2 regions of the Streptomyces sp. NPDC004732 genome follow, and region 2 is predicted to be linked to the other one. Evidence: predicted binding sites of a transcription regulator. Region 2 holds the regulator's gene; the other holds the start of a gene.

Region 1 (3,708 bases), on a different contig from region 2:
GCAGGGCAAGGTCGTCATGGCCGCGGTGTACGGCGGCGAGCTCGTCGGCATCGAGGGCAACTACGACGACGTGAACCGTTTCTGCTCCGAGCTCATCGGCGACCCGCTGGGCGAGGGCTGGGGCTTCGTCAACGTCAACCTGCGGCCGTACTACGGCGAGGGCTCCAAGACCCTCGCGTACGAGATCTGCGAGCAGCTCGGCTGGCAGCTGCCCGACCAGCTCGTCATCCCGATCGCCTCCGGCTCGCAGCTCACGAAGATCGACAAGGGGCTCAAGGAGCTCATCGCCCTCGGTCTCGTCGAGGACAAGCCCTACAAGATCTTCGGCGCGCAGGCCGAGGGCTGCTCGCCGGTGTCGGCGGCCTTCAAGGCGGGCCAGGACGTGGTCCGCCCGCAGAAGCCGAACACCATCGCGAAGTCGCTGGCGATCGGCAACCCGGCCGACGGGCCTTACGTGCTGGACATCGCGCGGCGCACGGGTGGTGCGGTGGAGGACGTGAACGACGAGCAGGTGGTCGAAGCGATCGAGCTGCTCGCTCGGAGTGAGGGGATCTTCGCGGAGACCGCCGGGGGCGTGACGGTCGGCGTGACCAAGAAGCTGGTCGACGCCGGGCTCATCGACCCGAACCTCACCACCGTGGTGCTGAACACCGGGGACGGTCTGAAGACCCTCGACGCGGTCGCCGAGAGGTCTCAGGCGACCGCGACGATCAAGCCGAGCCTCGACGCGTTTCGCTCCGCGGGTCTTGCCGGATAGGTCGTAGCTTCCCTGCGGGCCCGCTGTGGCTGGTCGCGCAGTTCCCCGCGCCCCTTCCAGGGGCGCCGTCTCCCCCGAACCTCTGAGGTGAACACCATGAGCGTCAACGTCCGGATCCCCACCATTCTCCGCACCTACACCGACGGCAAGTCCGAGGTCGCCGCCGAGGGGGCGAACCTCGGGGAGGTCATCGCCGACCTGGAGAAGAACCACACCGGCATCGCCGCCCGCGTCCTGGACGACCAGGGCAAGCTGCGCCGCTTCGTCAACGTGTACGTGAACGACGACGACGTCCGTTTTGAGCAGGGCCTGGAGACGGCCACTCCGGACGGCGCCGGCGTCTCGATCATTCCCGCCGTCGCCGGCGGCTGAATCTTTACGCAAGCACCCTGCGTTATCTGAATTGCCCCCTCCGCGAGAGAAACGGAGGGGGCAATTCTGCATGGTTGAGCGCGGTACAGTTGGGAAGCGTGCTTCGCCGTCAGTGCCGAGTGCATATACGAAGTCGGCCTGGAGCCGACAAGAAGTAGCCAAAGAGCGCTGCCCATTTGATCCTTATGCGGCATTTGCCTGGCCCGACTTGCCCTGACTTCCGGTGAATTCTCCGCATATTACCGATCGCGCGTGCCCAGAATTCTCGTCCGATTGACCTGTTGCAGACGGCAGTTGGACAGATACATTCAGCGGCGGTCGACGCGTTCCGGCGCACACCCCTACCAGTGGGGGGTGAGGTCTGACCCGGGTCCGCGAAGTGCGGTCCTGTGCAAGGGCCAGTAATAGGGGAGTTAGGCATGGCTCAGGGCACCGTCAAGTGGTTCAACGCGGAGAAGGGGTACGGCTTCATCGCGGTCGACGGTGGTGCGGATGTTTTCGTCCACTACAGCGCGATCCAGATGGACGGTTACCGCACCCTTGAAGAAGGTCAGCGAGTCGAGTTCGAGATCTCGCAGGGCCAGAAGGGTCCGCAGGCGGACATGGTCAAGCTCGCCGTCTAGCTCGGCGCGACCGACCACCGAAGCAAGCATCGCGAGGGGCTCGTATCCCATCTGGGGTACGGGCCCCTCGTGTGCGTCCGGGGTGTCCGGGGTAGGCCAGGGGCCTGTCCGGGATCTGCGAGAGGCGCTTGCACTCGCAGGGGTCGAGTGCTAATCATTGGGCTTAGCACTCTCCCAGTGAGAGTGACAGAACTTGGATCGGACCGGTGAGGTCCGCAGGCCGAGTGGGGCAAGGAACCACAAGGGCTGCAGGCCGTCCGTCGCGGGCACCCCACGATCCGTTTGTGTTTCCACCGCGTCCGGGAGGACCACTTCACATGGCCAAGATCATCGCGTTCGACGAGGAGGCACGGCGCGGCCTCGAGCGCGGCATGAACCAGCTCGCCGACGCCGTCAAGGTGACCCTGGGCCCCAAGGGTCGCAACGTCGTCCTCGAGAAGAAGTGGGGCGCCCCCACGATCACCAACGATGGTGTTTCCATCGCCAAGGAGATCGAGCTCGAGGACCCGTACGAGAAGATCGGCGCCGAGCTGGTCAAGGAGGTCGCGAAGAAGACGGACGACGTCGCCGGTGACGGCACGACGACCGCGACCGTCCTGGCCCAGGCCCTGGTGCGCGAGGGTCTGCGCAACGTGGCCGCTGGTGCCAACCCGATGGCCCTCAAGCGCGGCATCGAGAAGGCCGTCGAGGCCGTCTCCGGCGCCCTCCTTGAGCAGGCGAAGGATGTCGAGACCAAGGAGCAGATCGCTTCCACGGCCTCCATCTCCGCCGCCGACACCCAGATCGGCGAGCTCATCGCCGAGGCGATGGACAAGGTCGGCAAGGAAGGCGTCATCACCGTCGAGGAGTCGCAGACCTTCGGGCTCGAGCTTGAGCTCACCGAGGGCATGCGCTTCGACAAGGGCTACATCTCGGCGTACTTCGCCACCGACATGGAGCGTATGGAGGCGTCGCTCGACGACCCGTACATCCTGATCGTCAACTCGAAGATCTCGAACGTGAAGGACCTCCTTCCGCTCCTCGAGAAGGTCATGCAGTCCGGCAAGCCGCTGCTGATCATCGCCGAGGACGTCGAGGGCGAGGCCCTGTCGACCCTGGTCGTCAACAAGATCCGTGGCACCTTCAAGTCCGTCGCCGTCAAGGCGCCCGGCTTCGGTGACCGCCGCAAGGCCATGCTCGGCGACATCGCCATCCTCACCGGTGGCACCGTCATCTCCGAGGAGGTCGGCCTCAAGCTGGAGAACGCCGGTCTCGACCTGCTCGGCCGCGCCCGCAAGGTCGTCATCACCAAGGACGAGACGACGATCGTCGACGGCTCCGGTGAGAGCGACCAGGTCCAGGGTCGTGTCAACCAGATCCGCGCCGAGATCGAGAACAGCGACTCGGACTACGACCGCGAGAAGCTCCAGGAGCGCCTGGCGAAGCTCGCGGGCGGCGTGGCCGTCATCAAGGCCGGTGCCGCGACCGAGGTCGAGCTCAAGGAGCGCAAGCACCGCATCGAGGACGCCGTTCGCAACGCGAAGGCTGCCGTCGAAGAGGGCATCGTCGCCGGTGGTGGCGTGGCCCTGCTGCAGGCCGCTGCCGTCTTCGAGAAGCTCGAGCTCGACGGTGACGAGGCGACCGGCGCCAACGCCGTGAAGCTCGCCCTGGAGGCACCGCTCAAGCAGATCGCCGTCAACGGTGGTCTCGAGGGTGGCGTCGTCGTGGAGAAGGTCCGCAACCTCACCGTCGGCCACGGCCTCAACGCCGCGACCGGTGAGTACGTGGACATGATCGCCGAGGGCATCCTCGACCCGGCGAAGGTGACGCGCTCTGCCCTGCAGAACGCCGCCTCCATCGCCGCGCTGTTCCTCACCACCGAGGCCGTCATCGCCGACAAGCCGGAGAAGGCGGGCGCTGCCCCGGCCGGCGGCGGCATGCCGGGCGGTGACATGGACTTCTGATCGACCTCTGGTT
Region 2 (3,708 bases):
GATCGGGATCTGCACGGTCTCGCGGACCTGCGTGATGAGGGAGAGCAGCCCGATCCCGGCGCCGTCGGTCTCGGGGTTGTCCTTGTGGGTGCCCTGGTGTCCGCCCGCCTCGATGCCCTGCACGCACACGGCGTCGGCCCCGGCCCACTGGGCGGTCTGGGCCTCCTCCGCAGTGGTGACAGTGACGACGGTCAGCGTGTTGACGCGGGCGAAGGAGTCGAGGACGTCACGGGTCGGGCAGCCGAAGGTGAAGGAGACGAGCGGCACGGGATCGTCGAGCAGGATCGCGAGCTTGGCGTCGTACCCGTCGTCGCGTCCGCTGTCCGGGTCGCCGAGCTCCGTCTCGTACCAGGTGGCCTCACCGGCGAGCTGGTTGCGGTAGACCTCGACGGCCGCGGGGTCCGCGGAGTCGGGCTGCGGCATGAAGAGATTGACGCCGAAGGGCCGCGAGGTGAGGCCCCGCACCTGTTTGATCTCCTGGTACATCCCGTCGGCGGTCTTGTACCCGGCGGCGAGGAACCCGAGCCCCCCGGCCTCGGCGACGGCCGCGGCCAGCCGGGGGCCGGAGGCACCGCCCGCCATGGGGGCCTGCACGATCGGACAGCGGCAGAGATCGGTCAGTGCGGAGGACATGACGGCATCGTGCCACGGTCCACTCCACCCGCCGAATCGTGCCCCGTAAGGGGCGCGGGGAACTGCGCGACCAGCCCCCACGACCCGCAGACAAACGAGAAGCCCCCGGCGCCGGAAGAATCCGTCGCCGGGGGCCAAAGACCACCGCTCAAGGCGCTACCGCCCGTTGAACGCGTCCTTCAGGCGTGAGAACAGCCCCTGCTGGCCCGGCTGGAACTGCCCCGTGGGCCGCTCCTCGCCGCGCGCCTTCGACAGCTCGCGCAGCAGCCGCTCCTGCTCGGGGTCGAGCTTCGTCGGCGTGAGGACCTCGACGTGCACGATGAGGTCGCCCCGGCCGCCGCCGCGCAGGTGCGTGATGCCCCGCCCGTGCAGCGGGACGGACTGCCCCGACTGCGTGCCGGGCCGGATGTCGATCTCCTCGAGACCGTCCAGCGTCTCCAGCGGCACCTTCGTGCCGAGCGCCGCCGCCGTCATCGGAATGGTGACGGTGCAGTGCAGATCGTCGCCGCGCCGCTGGAAGACGGCGTGCGGCAGCTCGTGGATCTCGACGTAGAGGTCACCGGCGGGACCGCCGCCGGGGCCGACCTCGCCCTCGCCCGCGAGCTGGATCCGCGTGCCGTTGTCGACACCTGCGGGGATCTTCACGGTCAGGGTCCTGCGCGACCGGATGCGGCCGTCACCGGCGCACTCCGGGCAGGGCGTCGGCACGACCGTGCCGAAGCCCTGGCACTGCGGGCAGGGCCGTGAGGTCATGACCTGGCCGAGGAAGGACCGGGTGACCTGCGACACCTCACCGCGGCCGCGGCACATGTCACACGTCTGGGCGGAGGTACCGGGCGCGGCACCTTCACCACTGCAGGTCGTACACACCACAGCGGTGTCGACCTGTATGTCCTTGGTGGTCCCGAAGGCGGCCTCGTCGAGGTCGATCTCCAGCCGGATCATGGCGTCCTGGCCACGGCGCGTGCGCGAGCGGGGCCCGCGCTGCGACGCCGTCCCGAAGAACGCGTCCATGATGTCGGAGAAGTTGCCGAAGCCGCCGGCGCCGAAGCCACCCGCGCCTCCGCCGCCGCCCGCCTGGGACAGGGGGTCGCCGCCGAGGTCGTAGACCTGCTTCTTCTGCGGGTCCGACAACACCTCGTACGCGGCGTTGATCTCCTTGAAGCGCTCCTGAGTCTTCGGATCCGGATTCACATCCGGGTGAAGCTCTCGCGCCAGCCTCCGGAAGGCCTTCTTGATTTCGTCCTGGGAAGCGTCGCGGCGCACGCCGAGTACGGCGTAGTAGTCCGTGGCCACTTACGACTCCGCCAGGATCTGTCCGACGTAACGTGCCACTGCGCGTACTGCTCCCATCGTTCCCGGATAGTCCATGCGGGTCGGTCCGACCACGCCGAGTTTGGCTACTGCCTCGCTTCCCGAACCGTAGCCGACCGAGACTACGGACGTGGAGCTGAGTCCCTCATGGGCGTTCTCATGACCGATCCGTACGGCCATGCCCGAATCCTGCACCTCACCAAGCAACTTGAGGAGCACGACCTGCTCCTCAAGGGCTTCGAGAACGGGCCGGATGGTGAGGGGAAAGTCATGTCCGAAGCGAGTGAGATTGGCGGTGCCGCCGATCATCAGCCGCTCCTCCGTCTCCTCGACGAGTGTCTCGAGGAGGGTGGAGAGGACGGTCGTGACGGTGCCGCGGTCCTCGGCCTCGAAGGCCTCGGGCAGGTCCTGCACCAACTGTGGCACGTCCGCGAAGCGCCGCCCCGCGACCCTGCTGTTCAGCCGGGCCCGCAGGTCCGCGAGCGCGGTCTCGCCGAACGGTGCCGGGCAGTCGATCATGCGCTGCTCGACCCGCCCCGTGTCGGTGATCAGTACGAGCATCAGCCGGGCGGGGGCCAGCGAGAGCAGCTCCACGTGCCGCACCGTCGACCGCGTGAGCGACGGATACTGCACGACGGCGACCTGCCGGGTGAGCTGCGCGAGCAGCCGCACCGTACGCCCCACGACGTCGTCGAGGTCGACGGCGCCGTCAAGGAAGTTCTGGATGGCCCGCCGCTCCGGCGCGGTCATCGGCTTGACGCCTGCGAGTTTGTCGACAAAGAGACGGTAGCCCTTGTCGGTCGGGATGCGCCCCGCGCTGGTGTGCGGCTGGGCGATGAACCCTTCCTCCTCGAGCACCGCCATGTCATTGCGGACGGTGGCCGGGGAGACCCCCAGACGGTGTCGCTCGGTGAGCGCCTTGGAGCCGACGGGCTCCTCCGTCCCCACATAGTCATGGACGATGGCGCGCAGCACTTCGAGCCTGCGTTCACTGAGCATCGCGCACACCTCCAGCTGTCTCCGTCGCTCACGACGGGCCCCGGCAACCCCCGAGCCCCCTCGCCTGGCACTCACCGCGGGCGAGTGCCAGCACTTCAAAAGGTCAGTGTACGGCCGTGGGGTACGGGCCCGGCAAGACAGCGGCTGCCGAACACCGCCCGTACGGATAGCGTCACCGTATGAACGTGACGCCTGCATGGGAAGCAGCGGGCTGGGAGCGGCTCGCGCCACGCGTGGGACGGTGCCGCCTGCCCGTCTGGGACTGCACGGCGGGGCTCGTCGTCGGCGACGACGCGGCCCTCATGATCGAGGCGGGTGCGCATCTGGCCGAGGGCGCGGCGCTGCGGACCCGGGCCCGGCAGATCCTGGGCGACGGCCGCAGGGTCACCCACCTCGCGCTCACCCACCCGCACTTCGACCACGTCCTCGGGGCCGCGGCCTTCGCGGGCGTGGAGGTGTACGGGGCGGTGGGCATCGACACGGTCCTCGCCAAGGGCCGCGACGAGCTGCGCGCGGACGCGGTGCGGCACGGCCTGGCCGCGGACGCGGCGGCCGAGGCGGCCGACCTCCTGGTCTCCCCGCACCACCTGGTGTGCGGGGAGTGGACGCTCGACCTGGGCGGCGGCCTCCAGGTGCTGCTCGCCAACGTCGGCCCCGGCCACTCCGGCCACGACCTCGCGGTCCTGGTGCCCGGCACCGACGGCGGCCGGGAGGTCGTCTTCTGCGGCGACCTGGTCGAGGAGTCGGGCGAGCCGCAGGCGG

What was found. The regulator HrcA, encoded in region 2, represses chaperone genes, less so after heat shock. The targets are predictions, from matches to a motif close to TTNGCACTCNGNNNNNCNGAGTGCNAA.
Region 1: a site for HrcA is predicted at 1,916-1,942, ahead of groL (chaperonin GroEL). Genes of this name have one in related genera too.

What each region holds. Positions count from the first base shown of each region.
Region 1 is NZ_JBEXJR010000017.1:2,347-6,054, reverse strand. It holds gene thrC (threonine synthase) at 1-757, shown strand, start outside; gene ABZV77_RS36595 (MoaD/ThiS family protein) at 854-1,129, shown strand; gene ABZV77_RS36590 (cold-shock protein) at 1,549-1,752, shown strand; gene groL (chaperonin GroEL) at 2,070-3,695, shown strand.
Region 2 is NZ_JBEXJR010000009.1:333,949-337,656, forward strand. It holds gene ABZV77_RS28155 (nitronate monooxygenase) at 1-633, opposite strand, end outside; gene dnaJ (molecular chaperone DnaJ) at 790-1,929, opposite strand; gene hrcA (heat-inducible transcriptional repressor HrcA) at 1,930-2,946, opposite strand; gene ABZV77_RS28170 (MBL fold metallo-hydrolase) at 3,132-3,708, shown strand, end outside.